DNA from 3 places in the Nocardioides lentus genome. Region 2 is predicted to be linked to each of the others. Evidence: predicted binding sites of a transcription regulator. Region 2 holds the regulator's gene; each other region holds the start of a gene.

Region 1 (4,448 bases), on a different contig from region 2:
GCGACCTCGAGCCGGCCGACCCGGCTCGCGGCGCTCTGGCTTGCCCGCTCCCTGCTCCGCCGACCCGCCCCCCGCGGTCGCGGCACCACCCGTCGTCCGGTCGCGGGGTCCCCGGCCGGCGCCACCGTGGTCGACCAGCTCACCTGAGTCGGCGCGAGCGTGCGCCCCCAGGGGGCTGAGTCGGCGCGAGCGTGCGCCCCCAGGGGGCCGAGTCGGCGCCTGCGTGCACTGGCAGGCAGCCGAGTCGGCGTAAGCGTGCACCCGCAGGCAGCCGAGTCGGCGCGAGCGTGCACCCCGGGTCTGGGGGCTCGAACGCGGGACGTCACCGCGTCGTCGGCGTCAGCGACGTCGACGGCGGTCGAGGCACCCGCGGCCCCGTCCGGTCCGGCACCGGGCGACATCGACCTGCGTGCGCGTGCGGGAGTCGCACACCAGCGCCGACTCGGCTGTCCTGGGGCGCACACGACCGCCGACTCGGCTGTCCTGGGGCGCACGCAGCTGCCGACTCGGCCGTCCTAGGGCGCACGCAACTGCCGACTCGGCCGTCCTAGGGCGCACGCAACTGCCGACTCGGCAGCCCTGGCGCGGGTGTGGCGAGCGGTCAGCCGTTGTCGCGGCGACGGCGCCAGCGCTGCTCCATGCGCTCCATGAAGGAGCCGGAGCCGCCGGGGCGCCCACGCTTCTGGCGGGGCGCACGACCGCCGCGGCCGCGGGAGCGCCCGCCCTCGATGAGGGTGAAGGCGCCCGGGCCCGCCGTCGGGTCCGCACGCTGCTCGTCGGACTCGGCGGTGCCGGCCTGGCGGCTGCGCACCGCGGCCACCGCGAGCGTCGCGGAGGCGAGCATGATCACGAAGCCGACGATGCCGACCACGGTGTAGCCGCTGACCGCACCGCCCATGAGCACGGCGACACCGCCGAGGAACACGACGCCCGCACCGATGGCGCGACGACGCGCGGCCCGTCGCAGGGTCGTCCCCCGCATGGTGGACGCCAGCTTCGGGTCCTCCTCGACGAGGGCACGCTCCATCTGCTCGAGCATGCGCAGCTCCTCTTCCGAGAGCGGCACGGGTACCTCCCAGACACAGACGCACGGACCTGTTCTGGCCCGCCGAGGATGAGGCGATGATTCTAGGCAGCCAGTGACTCCGAGGGTACCCAGGACCAGAAATTGGCACGCGGCGCCGGCACCCTCACGGCGTACGACGGGCGAGCACGTGCAGCTGGGTCGCGAGCGGGAACAGCTCCTCGGTGTCGGCGACCGCCTGCTCGAGCTCGACGAGGGCCTGCCCCGCCCCCGGCTCGAGGTCCAGCAGCGCGCCCGGCACGAGGTCGGCGAAGACCCTCACTCCCTGCACCGACTCCACCGGCAGCCCGGCGTCCGCGAGCAGCTCACGGAGCTCGGCGTGGGTGTAGCGGCGGGTGCGCTGGGGTCCGGGCGGCGACGCGGCGGCCGGCTCGAGCAGGGCGCGCGCGGCCACGAGGTGGCCGGCCATCGCCCGCGCCACCACCGCCGCGTAGCGCTGCGCCACCAGCAGGCTCAGCACGCCCCCGGGACGCAGGGCCGCCGACAGCGCGGCGAGCGCCGCCCCGGGGTCCTCGACCACCTCGAGCACCCCGTGGCACAGCACGACGTCGACGCCACGGGTCTCCCCGACCGCGCCGGCGAGGTCCGACAGGTCGCCCTGGACGCCGCGGACCAGCTCGGCCACGCCGCGCTCGGCCGCACGGCGACCGAGCATCGCGAGCGCGTCGGGGCTCGGGTCGACGACCGTCACACGGTGACCCAGCTCGGCGACCCGGACCGCGAACCCGCCGGTGCCGCCGCCGACGTCGAGGACGTCGAGGGGTCCGTCCGCCGCCAGGGGCCCGCGCAGCGCCTCCCAGACGACCGCCGTGCGTGCCGCCCCGCGCCTCTCGGACGGCCTCTCGGGGCCCCGGTCCGAGGGTCGTTCGGCGGGGCGCGCGGCAGGACGCTCGGAGGGGGGCACCGACATGGCCCCACCCTAGTGACGCCGGCGACCCCGCGGGGACGCCCGGGCGGACCTCAGGCCGAGCGTCGCTCCTGGTCGGCGACGACCGGCGCACCGAGCCGGTCGAGGGCGTGGGGCACGAGCCCCAGGCAGGTCTCCACCGTCGCGAGGAAGCGGTCCGCGTCGCGCACCAGGTCGTCGGCCTCCCGCTCGGTGACGGCACGACGCGCCCCCGCCTCGGCGGCCGCGCGCTTGGCGGCACCGGCGGCGAAGAAGGTGGCCCACTCGGCCAACTCGGGCGCGACCTCGGACAGCAGCACCCACGCGTTGCGCTGGGGACGACGTCGCGGGTCCGGGTGGGCACGCGCGGCGAGGAGTGCGGCGGCGGCCTGGAGGGCGGCCACGTGGGCCGTGGCGTAGCGGCGGGGGACGTCGCTCGTGAGCAGGGCCTCGCGCAGCGAGGCGGCCGACCGGGCGAGGTAGGCGTGCGCACTCGCCGGGAGGGCGTGGGGGTGCGGGACGGACGGGCCGGGCATGGGTCTCCTCGGGTGCGCGCAGCAGCAGGACCTCGACCCGGGTGGCCGCAGCGACGACGGGGTCGAGGCGTCGTCGCTGCGGCCGGAGATCGAACGCGTGTTCGATGATTCGACGGTAGCCCGTCGGGCCACACCGGTCAACCCCCCGGGTGGACCACCGACGGGTCCCACGGCGGACCCCACGGCGGACCCAGGGCGGATCCCGCGGTCACGAGACGGTCGGGGTCCGAGCGGTCCCGGGTCCCGCCCACGACCCGGGGCGTCGCTCAGGCGCCGCCGCGCCCCGCGTCGTACGACGGGGAGCGGCCGAGCCAGCGGCTGGCCGTCGGGTGCCACAGCGCGAGGAGCAGCACCACGCAGGACAGGCCGGCGAGGGCGGCGAGGGCGCCGAACACCGCGGGCGGCCCGGCGCGGAGCGCCAGGCCGGCGAACACCATGCCGGCCATGGAGGTGACGCTCAGCCACGACCGGACCCAGGCGGCCCGGTGACGCAGCATCGCCGCCAGGACCGCACCCAGCGGCACGAGGGTCAGGAACGTGACGATGGCGACCGGCACGAAGCCGGGGACCGCCACCGGGCTATCGGCGAGCGCGTCGAGGCCGCCCTGGGCCACGACGGCGCTGGCAGCCGGGTCGCCGGCGGCCCACGTCTCGACGAGCAGCTGCTCCCAGGCGATGGTCGCCACGACGAGCGCGGCCAGGACCAGGCCCTGCGCCCCCATGGTCGCCGAGGCCACCCGCACGGCCCGGGGGGCCGCCCCGGGAGCGGCCGGGCCACCGCGGGCGGGTCGCGCCGGGCGAGCGGCACCGGCCGGCCCGGCGCCCCCGGTCGGCCCCGGGGTCGTCCGGAGGTTCTGGTGATCGTCCACTGTGATGCTCCCCGTCGTCCGTCCTCGCGGGCGTGGTCCGTGCCGCGCCGTCCCCGGAGCCTGCCCCGGCCGTGCGTCCGCCAAACCCTGCGCGCCCGACCGCCTAGGGTGCGGGCCATGTCCGAGGACCATCCTGCGGTGCGACGCTTCCGTGACGCCCATCAGCGCGCCTCCGGGCGGGGTGAGATCCGTCTCCTCCCCTCGTCGGCGCACACGGCCGCGCTGGCCGCCGAGGCGCTGGGCTGCGAGGTCGGCGCGATCGCCAACAGCCTGCTCTTCACCGGCGACGACGGCCCGGTGCTCGTGCTGACCTCCGGCGCCCACCGCGTCGACCTGCCCGCCACCGCGTCCCGGGTGGGCGTGTCCCGGCTGCGCCGGGCCTCCCCCGACGACGTGCGCCTCCACACGGGTCAGGTCATCGGCGGTGTCTCCCCGCTGGGGCACCCGTCACCGGTGCCGACCTACGTCGACACGTGGCTGCGGGCGCACCCGGTCGTCTGGGCCGCGGCGGGCCACCCGGCGGCGGTCTTCAGCACCGACGCCGACGAGCTGCTCGCGATGACGGGCGGGACCGAGATCGACGTCGAGGCCGCGCCCCTAGGCTGACGGCCATGGCGAGGGTGGCGGTGGTGGGCGCCGGGTTCGGCGGCCTCGCGACCGCCGCCCGACTGGCGAAGCTGGGCCACGAGGTGGTCCTGCTCGAGGCCTCCGGGACCCTGGGCGGCGCCTGCACGTCCCTCACCCGCGACGGCTTCACCTGGGACGCCGGCCCGGGGTGGACGCTGCTGCCCGCGGTGGTGCGCGACCTGTTCCGCAAGACCGGACGCCCGATCGAGCGCGAGCTCGACCTGCAGCCCCTCGACATCGTCCGGGAGCACCGCTTCGCGGACGGCTCCACCGTGGCGCTCCCGGCCGGGTCGCGCGCCGCGCAGCTGCGCGCGGTCGAGGGGCTCGGCCCCGGTCTCGGTGAGCAGTGGACGCGGCACGTGGCGTCGTACTCGCAGACCTGGGACCTGCTGCGCCGCGACGTCCTCGAGCGGCCCTGGTCCGACGAGGTGGGCCGCCCCGAGACC
Region 2 (4,448 bases):
CCGTACCTGCGCTCGCTGCGGGCCGGACAGATCTTCACGGTGATGGTCGGCGGGCTGACGGCCGCCGCCGGCTCCACCCTGGTCGGCTACTCGCTGCTCGGCGCCCCGCTGGAGTACCTCCTCGCCGCGACCGTGATGAACGCGCCCGCCGCGCTGCTGTTCGCCAAGCTCCTGTGGCCGGACTCGACCCCGCGGGAGAGGGAGCCGGCGAGCATCGAGCCGGCCGACGGCGAGGAGGTCCGCGACCTCGACGAGCTGGACGTGCGGGAGGTCCGCGACACCGAGTCGCGCAACCTCGTCGACGCGATCGGTCGCGGGGCCCTGGCCGGCGGGCGCATCGCGATCACGGTGGGCGCGCTGCTCATCGCCTTCGTCGCCCTCATCGCCCTGGCCAACGGGCTGCTCGGTGCCGTGGGCGGGTGGTTCGGCGCCGGGGACCTGACCTTCCAGGAGGTCCTCGGGCGGCTCCTCGCCCCGTTGGCGTGGCTGCTGGGGGTGCCGTGGTCCGAGGCCGCGCAGGCCGGCTCGTGGATCGGGCAGAAGACGGTGCTCAACGAGTTCGTCGCGTACGCCGACTTCGGCCCCGCCGTGGGCGGCCTCGACCCGCTGACGGTCGTCGTCGTGACCTTCGCCCTGGCGGGCTTCGCCAACGTGGCCTCGATCGCCATCATCCTCGGGGTGGTCGGCTCGCTGGCGCCCGAGCGTCGCTCGCTGCTGGCCGCGCTGGGCTTCCGGGCCCTGCTCGCCGCGAGCCTGGCCAACCTGTCCAACGCCGCCATCGCCGGTGTCGTGTTCTCGCTCTAGGCGCTCCAGGCGCTCCAGGCCCTTCGGGACGTCCGCCGAGCAGGGGCGCCGACGGCCCCCGGGGTGCGATGATGGGGGCGTGGCGAGGGGGAAGCGGGCGGGCAGGCGCGCCGGACCCCGCCGCCCCGCGCAGCGGGCCCCCCTCCCCTGGGGCCGGCTGCTCCTGCTGGCGCTGGGCGTCACCCTCACCGTCGTCGCCTGGGGCTACCTGGTCCTCGCGGCCATCGACTTCGGCAGCGCGGCCCGCGGCGGGGACTCCGCCGGGTGGGCGTTCCTCGCGGTCGCGACCCTCGGGGCGGTGGCCTGCCTGTTCGTGGCGCTCGTGCTCGCGGTGCGGGCGGTGCGTCTCGTCGGTGGCCGGCGGACGCCTCCGCCCGCGAGTCGTCACTCGACGACGGGGACCCGCAGCTCCTGACCGGCCCGCAGCATCGCGGTGTCGAGCGCGTTGAGCTCCTCGAGGTCCTGCACGACGACGCGGACGTCGCCCCCGCCCGCACCGTCGGCGGCGAGCGGGCCGGCGATGTCCCAGAGGGTCTCGCCCGTGCCCACCGTCACCGTGACGGTGGCGGGCTCGACCCCGGCCTCGCCGGTGGCCTGCGAGCCGGCCAGTGCCAGGCCCAGCCCGAGCACCAGCCCCACGAGCAGCAGCAGCGAGCCCACGAAGACGACGAGTCGGCCGCGGCGGGTGAGCCGGACGGGGCCGAGGGACGGACGGGCGAGCGGGGCGGCGAGCGGGGCGGCGAGCGAGGGGGTGGCGCTGGACATCGGAGGACCTCCTGGGGAAGGGAGCAGGTCGGGTGCGTGCGGGTCACGAGGAGTTCTACGGACGACCACCGACACCGGCCGGCCCGTCGCGGTTCGCTCTCACGTTCGATCGAACACACGTACGACGGTAGAGCATGTGTTCGACTGTGCACAAGGGTGTGGACGAACAGATGTTCGGACGGCAGGACGGGCGAGGTCGGCGCCGGCCCCCGGTCGCCGACCCCGCGACACGCGGTCGAACAGGTGTTTGAAACCGACCCGGCCGGCGGCGTAGCGTCAGCGACCTGACCCCGACGCCGCCGCCCGAGCGGCGCGGACGCGACACGGACCCGGCACCGACCGGACACGGAGGCGACACGATGGCCGCAGGAGACGACAGCAACGACGGGGGCGCGAAGGTCGCCGAGCTGCCCGACGGGCCGGCCGGCACCGACGGGCTGACGCCGCGCCAGGAGCGCGTGCTGGCGGTCATCCGCGACTCGCTCGAGCAGCGCGGCTACCCGCCGAGCATGCGCGAGATCGGCACCGAGGTCGGGCTCACCTCGTCCTCGTCGGTCGCCCACCAGCTCCGCGTGCTGGAGAAGAAGGGCTTCCTGCGTCGCGACCCGAACCGTCCCCGCGCGCTCGAGGTCCTCGTCCCGGACGCCCTCGCGGCCCGTCGCGCGCTGTCCTCGGCCGGGCCCTCCTCGGTCGACGAGACCGGCGCCGGCGACGCGATGCCGGCCGCGACGTACGTGCCCGTGCTCGGCCGGATCGCGGCCGGCGGCCCGATCCTGGCCGAGGAGCGGGTCGAGGAGATCTTCCCGCTGCCCAAGCAGCTCGTCGGGGAGGGCACCCTGTTCCTCCTCGAGGTGCAGGGCGACTCGATGATCGACCTCGCCATCTGCTCCGGCGACTACGTGGTGGTGCGCCAGCAGCAGACGGCCGTCAACGGCGACATCGTCGCCGCGATGATCGACGGCGAGGCCACGGTCAAGACGTTCCGCCGCGGCGACGACGGTCACCTGTGGCTGATGCCCCACAACGACGCCTACGAGCCCATCGACGGCACCCACGCGACCGTCCTGGGCAAGGTGACGACGGTGCTGCGCCGCGTCTGACCCGCCCACCCGCGTAGCCGGCGGGTGAACACTTGCCGACCACTCGTCGCCGGGCCGTCACACGGCCCGGCGATGGTCGTTGATGGTCCCGTGACCACTCCTCCCCGCCCCTCCCGCCGGGCCGTGCTGGCCGCCGGGGCCACCGGGGCCGCCGCCGTCGCCGTCACGGGCTCCCCGCTCCCGGCGCAGGCCGCGGACGCCCGCGCCTTCGCCCACGGTGTCGCCTCGGGCGACCCGCGCCCGCACGCCGTCGTGCTCTGGACGCGTGTGACCCCCACCGCCGCCGCCACCCCCGGCTCCGGACGCGGACCGCGGGTCGAGGTCGGATGGGAGGTCGCGACCGACCCCGCGTTCCGCCGCGTCGTTCGGCGGGGCCGGGCGGTCACCGGCCCGTGGCGCGACCACACGGTCAAGGTCGACGCGACGGGGCTCGCGCCGGCCCGCTGGTACTGGTACCGCTTCACCTGGGCCGGCCGCCGTAGCCGGGTCGGTCGCACCCGCACTGCCCCGGCCGCCGACAGCACCCCCGGCCGCCTGCGCTGGGGCGTGGTCTCGTGCGCCAACCTGCAGGCCGGGTGGTTCTCGGCGTACCGCCACCTCGCGGCGCGCGACGACCTCGACCTGGTCCTGCACCTCGGCGACTACCTCTACGAGTACGCGCCGGGCGAGTACGGCCTGGGCCGGGACAACGTGGACGTGCGTGCGCACCGGCCGGCCCGCGAGATCGTCTCGCTCGCCGACTACCGCCAGCGGCACGCGCAGTACAAGACCGACCCCGACCTCGCGGACCTGCACGCCCGGCTGCCGTGGGTGGTCACGTGGGACGACCACGAGTCCGCGAACGACGCCTGGCGCGGCGGGGCCGAGAACCACCAGCCGGCCGAGGGCGACTGGGCGCGCCGCCGCGCCCGCGCCCACCGCGCGTACGACGAGTGGATGCCGGTCCGCCTGTCCGGCTCGGCGGCGCTGGGCGACGGCACCCGCCTGTACCGACGGTTGCGGTTCGGCCGGCTGGCCGAGCTGAGCATGCTCGACCTGCGCACCTACCGCGACCAGCAGGTCGCGACCCCGCTCGTCGACGGCGAGGTCGGCGACCCGGGTCGGTCGATCACCGGCGACGCGCAGCTCGCGTGGCTGCGGGAGTCGCTGACGCAGCGACGCGCCCAGTGGAAGCTGGTCGGCAACCCGGTGATGATCTCGCCGGTCACGTTCGCCTCGCTGCCGGGCGCGCTCCTCGACCCCGTCGCCGACGTGACCGGACTGCTCCCCCGCGACGGCGCGCCGTACAACGTCGACCAGTGGGACGGCTACACCGCGGACCGCCGCGAGGTGCTCGACACCATCGCCGACCGCGGGGTGCGCGACACGGTCTTCCTGACCGGCGACATCCACTCCGCCTGGGCCTGCGAGGTCCCCTTCGACACCGGCTCCTACCCCCTGCCGCCGGGCCGGGCGAGCGGGGCCGTGGAGATGGTCTGCACCTCGGTCACCTCCAACAACCTCAAGGACATCACCGGCACCCCGCCGCGGACGACCAGCCTCGCCGTGGAGGCGGCCATCCGTGCCGACAACCCGCACGTGAAGCACCTCGACTTCGACAGCCACGGCTTCAGCGTCCTCGACGTGACGCCGGAGAGGACCCAGATGGACTGGTACGTGATCTCCGACCGCGCCGACCGCCGGGCCGGCGCCACCTGGTCGACCTCGTGGCGCACCCTCGCCGGCACGCAGCAGCTGCGGCGCGCCGCGGCCCCGGTGGGTCCCCGATGACCGCCGGGA
Region 3 (4,448 bases), 120 kb from region 2:
AAGGAGCGGGCGCATGATCCCCGCACAGTTCGACTACCTCGCCCCCACCACCGTCGAGGAGGCCGTCTCCGCGCTGGCCGAGCACGGCGACGAGGCGAAGATCATCGCGGGCGGCCAGAGCCTGCTGCCGGTGCTCCGGCTGCGGCTGAACGCCCCCGAGATGATCATCGACCTGGGGCGCATCGAGGCGCTGCGGGGGGTGCGCGACGACGGCGACGCCATCGTCATCGGCGCGATGACCCCGCACGCGGCCGTGCAGAAGGACCCGCTGGTCGCCGAGCACGCCGCGCTGATCTCCCGCGCCGTCGACCACCTGGCCGACGCCCAGATCCGTCACCGCGGCACGTTCGGCGGCGCCCTGGCGCACGCGGACCCCGCCGGCGACCTGGGGGCACCGGCCATCGCCCTGGGCTCGCAGTTCGTGATCGCGGGGCCGTCCGGCACCCGCACCGTGGACGCCGACGAGTTCTTCGTCGACCTCTTCGAGACGGCGATCGGCGAGGACGAGATCCTCACCGAGGTCCGGGTGCCCAAGCACACCGGCTGGGGGGCGCACTACGAGAAGTTCGTGCGCGTCGCCCACCAGTGGCCGATCGTCGCGGTCGCCGCCGCGGTCCGCGCCGAGGGCGGGACCATCGCCGAGGCGCGGGTGGGGCTGACCAACATGGGCAACACGCCGATCCGCGCCCGCGCGGTCGAGCAGGCCCTCGTCGGTCAGCCCGCGACCGAGGAGGCGGTGGCCGCCGCGGCGGCGCACGCCACCGAGGGCACGAACCCGCCCGCGGACCTCAACGGCGACTCCGACTACCGCCGCCACCTGGCCGGGGTCCTCACCCGCCGGGCCGTCCTGGCCGCCGCGGGGGCGTGATCGGGTGCAGCTGACACACGAGTTCACGGTGCCCGCCGGGATCGACGAGACCTGGCGGGTCCTGGACGACATCGAGTCCGTGGGCGCGTGCTTCCCGGGCGCCGCGGTGACGTCGGTCGAGGGCGACACCTTCAACGGCACCGTGAAGGTCAAGCTCGGGCCGATCGCGATGGTCTACTCCGGCACCGGGACCTTCACCGAGAAGGACCAGGCCGCCCACAAGATGGTCATCGCGGCGAAGGGCAAGGACAAGCGCGGCAACGGCACGGCGGGCGCCGACGTCGTCGCCACGCTGCGGGAGTCCGGGCCCGACGCGACGGTGGTCAACGTCGTCACCGACCTGCAGATCACCGGCAAGCCGGCGCAGTTCGGCCGGGGGGTCATGCAGGACGTGTCCGACAAGCTGCTCGGCAAGTTCGTCGAGTGCCTGGAGGGCAAGTTCGCGGCCGAGCCGGAGGCCGTGACCGAGGTCGGGGCCGACGCCTCGGGGGCCGACGCCTCCGCGACGTCGCCGGCGCCGCAGCCCGTCGCCGCCGCCGACGCACGCGCCGGCGCGGACACCCAGGAGCGGCTCGCGGCGGCCCCCGGGCCCTCGGCGGGACCCGGGACCGGTCCCGGGCCGGCCGGCGGCTCGCACAAGGCCGCCGACGACGAGGCGCTCGACCTCGGCGCGACGGTGCTGCCGGTCCTGCTCCGCTCCTACGGGCCGCAGCTCGCCGGCGGCCTCGGCGTCCTCGCCCTGATCCTCTGGATCGTGCGACGCCGGTAGCCTGACCCCGACGCCGGTCCCCCGTCTCGCCACGGGGGGCCGGCGTCGCTGTCGTCGGGTGGGTCGGGCCCGGCGCTAGAGGACGCCGCGCGGGCGGAACTGCACCGAGACGCGCGGCCCGGCGTGGGCGGCCTTCGGCACGGCGTGCTCCCAGGTCCGCTGGCAGCTGCCGCCCATGACCACCAGGTCGCCGTGGCCCATCTCCACCGCGATCGAGGGCCCGCCGCCGCGGGGGCGCAGCGCGAGCCGCCGGGGGTCACCGACGCTGACGATGGCGACCATCGTGTCGTGGGTGGCGCCGCGCCCGATGCGGTCGCCGTGCCAGGCCACCGAGTCGCGCCCGTCGCGGTAGAAGCAGCAGCCGGCCGTCGCGAACCGCTCGCCGAGCTCCGCGGCGTACTGCGCGTCGAGCGCCTCGCGGGCGGCGAGCAGAGCCGGGTGGGGGAGGGCCTCGCCCGCGCCGTACGTGTGCAGCAGCCGCGGCACGGCGACCACCCGGTCGTACATCTCGCGCCGCTCCGCGCGCCAGGGGACCCGTGAGACCAGCGCGTCGAACACCCCGTCCGGCTCGGTCAGCCAGGACCGCGCGACGTCGATCCAGGCGCCCGACGACAGCACGCGGCGCTCGGGGGCCGGGCGTCGGTCGGCCGGCGCCTCGGCGAAGAGGGAACCCTGCACGTCCACGTCGTCACGGTAGCAGAATCCGTCGAACATGTGTTCGGAGAACGGTGTTCTCGCCGACGGCTCAGCAATGGCGCAAGAGACGTGCAAGTTCGGCGCGATCCGCCGCGCGCTCGCCTACGGTCTGCTCATGACGCACACGCTGCCCGAGCGGACCACGGCCGCGGTGGGACTCCCGGGTCCCCGGGTCACCGACGACCGCTCGCGCAAGCACGTGCAGGTCCGGGAGTTCGTCCGCAGCCTCGCGGAGGGCCTGGTCGCCGGCGCCCCGATGCCCTCGGAGCGCGAGCTGGTCGCCCGGTTCGGGGTGGCCCGGATGACGGTCCGACAGGCGCTCGACGCGCTGGTCGCCGAGGGCCTGCTCGACCGCGTCCCGGGACGCGGCACCTTCGTGGCCGAGCGCCGCGAGGCCGCCGGGGGCCTGCGGAGCTTCACCGAGGAGATGCGCCACCGCCAGATGGCGGCCGACTCGCGCACCCTCCACGCCCAGGCCGGTCCCGCCTCCGCCGGGGTCGCCCGGGCGCTCGGCATCACCGCGACCGACCAGGTGTGGCACTGGCGGCGGCTGCGTCTCGCGGACGCGCGCCCGATGGCCGTCGAGGACGCCTGGTTCGCCGTCGCGGCGCTGCCGGACTTCGACCCCGCCCGGCCGCCGACGAGCCTCTTCGACGCCCTCGCCGCCCGCGGGCTGCGCCCCGTGGCCTCCGAGGACTCCGTGGCCGCCGACCTCGCGAGCCCGGCGGAGGCGCAGCAGCTGGGCATCTCGCGCGCCGCCCCCGTCCTGCGGGTGGCCCGTCGCTGCCTCGCGGCCGGACGCCCGGTGGTCGCGGCGCGCTCGCTGTACCGCGCCGACCGCTACACCCACTGGTCGCGCAGCCCCGCCGAGTGGTGAGCCGCCGCCGCTAGCGCGGCGGCGGGGTCCAGGCGGCGAGCCCGCCGAGGGCGGCCACGACCGACCCGGTCTCCTCGCACACCCACACCGGGTCGGGTCCGCCCAGCTCGGGGGAGATGTGCAGGGGGTGGGTCGGCGCGTCGTCGCACCCCTCGCAGACGGGCCAGCGGCCGACGTCGTCGAGGAGGGCGTCCTGCACGTCCTGGGCCACGAGGCCGGCGACGTACGCCGCCCCCTCGGGCCACTGCTCGACCCACCACCGGCGCGAGGCCACGGCGTCCTCGAGGGCCGAGACCGCGAACGGGTCGGCCATCCGACGGGCCTCCAGGTCCGCGAGCACCAACGCCCGGGACTCGAGCACGACATCCTCCACGGCTCCCATCATGACGCGCCGGGCAACCGCGTCGCAGCCCGTCGCCACCGGCGTCGCGCCCTAGGGTGTCGCCATGGCCGACGCCCCGCTGCTCGAGGTGGCGGTCCACCACGAGCGGGACGTGCCCGGCGCGCTCGAGGGAGGTGCCGACCGGCTGCTCCTCGTCGGGGCCGAGGAGCTGGCGCCGGAGCCGGCGGCCCTCACCGGCGTGTGCCGGGCCGCGGACGGCGTGCCGGTCCGGGTCGTCCTGCGCCTGAACGACTCCTGGACGACGACCGGTGGCGAGGCCGCCCGGCTGGTCGGCCTGGGGGAGGACTACGTCGCCCGCGGGGCCGCCGGCTTCGCGCTCGGCTTCCTCGACGCCGACCTCGAGGTCGACACCGCCACCTGCGCGGAGCTCGTCGCACGGCTCCCCGAGGTGCCCTGGACGTTCCACCGGGCCGTGGACGCCACGCTGGACCCCCGCCGCTCGCTGCGCCGGGCCCGCGGCCTGCCCGGCCTCGACGCGATCTGGTCCGCCGGCTCACCGCGCGGGCTCGGCGCCGGCTTCGAGGACCTGCTCGCCGCGGCCCGCGACGACCCGGCGACCGCCGCGGTCCTGATGCCCGGCACGGGGCTGCTGGCCGAGCAGCTGCCGTGGTTCCTCCGCGCCGGCGTCCGGCAGTTCCACCTCGGCGCGGAGGTGCGCCCCGGCGGCTCCCCGCGCGCCTACGTCGACGCGGGCCTCGTGCGCTCGTTCCGGCTGCTCCTCGACGACCTGGCGCGGTGAGCACCACCGCGCCGGCCCGCGCGCCGCTGCTCGCCCCGCCCGCGCTCGCGCCCGGCGACCTGGTCGCCGTCGTCGCACCGGCCGGTCCGGCGTCGG

What was found. The regulator LexA, encoded in region 2, represses DNA repair genes until DNA is damaged. The targets are predictions, from matches to a motif close to TCGAACANNTGTTCGA.
Region 1: a site for LexA is predicted at 2,596-2,611, ahead of ABD158_RS05985 (SAV_6107 family HEPN domain-containing protein). Genes of this name have one in related genera too.
Region 3: a site for LexA is predicted at 2,344-2,359, ahead of ABD158_RS10960 (alpha-ketoglutarate-dependent dioxygenase AlkB). Genes of this name have one in related genera too.

The regions. Positions count from the first base shown of each region.
Region 1 covers NZ_BAAAMY010000002.1:507,115-511,562, forward strand. Annotated here, with positions in the region: gene ABD158_RS05970 (transglutaminase TgpA family protein) at 1-147, shown strand, start outside; gene ABD158_RS05975 (DUF3040 domain-containing protein) at 602-1,066, opposite strand; gene ABD158_RS05980 (methyltransferase) at 1,191-1,994, opposite strand; gene ABD158_RS05985 (SAV_6107 family HEPN domain-containing protein) at 2,045-2,506, opposite strand; gene ABD158_RS05990 (hypothetical protein) at 2,773-3,228, opposite strand; gene ABD158_RS05995 (YbaK/EbsC family protein) at 3,493-3,981, shown strand; gene ABD158_RS06000 (phytoene desaturase family protein) at 3,987-4,448, shown strand, end outside.
Region 2 covers NZ_BAAAMY010000005.1:133,266-137,713, forward strand. Annotated here, with positions in the region: gene ABD158_RS11510 (NupC/NupG family nucleoside CNT transporter) at 1-804, shown strand, start outside; gene ABD158_RS11515 (hypothetical protein) at 884-1,219, shown strand; gene ABD158_RS11520 (LysM peptidoglycan-binding domain-containing protein) at 1,189-1,569, opposite strand; gene lexA (transcriptional repressor LexA) at 1,929-2,669, shown strand; gene ABD158_RS11530 (alkaline phosphatase D family protein) at 2,760-4,439, shown strand; gene ABD158_RS11535 (alkaline phosphatase family protein) at 4,436-4,448, shown strand, end outside.
Region 3 covers NZ_BAAAMY010000005.1:10,564-15,011, reverse strand. Annotated here, with positions in the region: gene ABD158_RS10975 (xanthine dehydrogenase family protein molybdopterin-binding subunit) at 1-17, shown strand, start outside; gene ABD158_RS10970 (FAD binding domain-containing protein) at 14-868, shown strand; gene ABD158_RS10965 (SRPBCC family protein) at 873-1,637, shown strand; gene ABD158_RS10960 (alpha-ketoglutarate-dependent dioxygenase AlkB) at 1,713-2,321, opposite strand; gene ABD158_RS10955 (GntR family transcriptional regulator) at 2,449-3,210, shown strand; gene ABD158_RS10950 (hypothetical protein) at 3,221-3,592, opposite strand; gene ABD158_RS10945 (copper homeostasis protein CutC) at 3,657-4,352, shown strand; gene ABD158_RS10940 (S66 peptidase family protein) at 4,349-4,448, shown strand, end outside.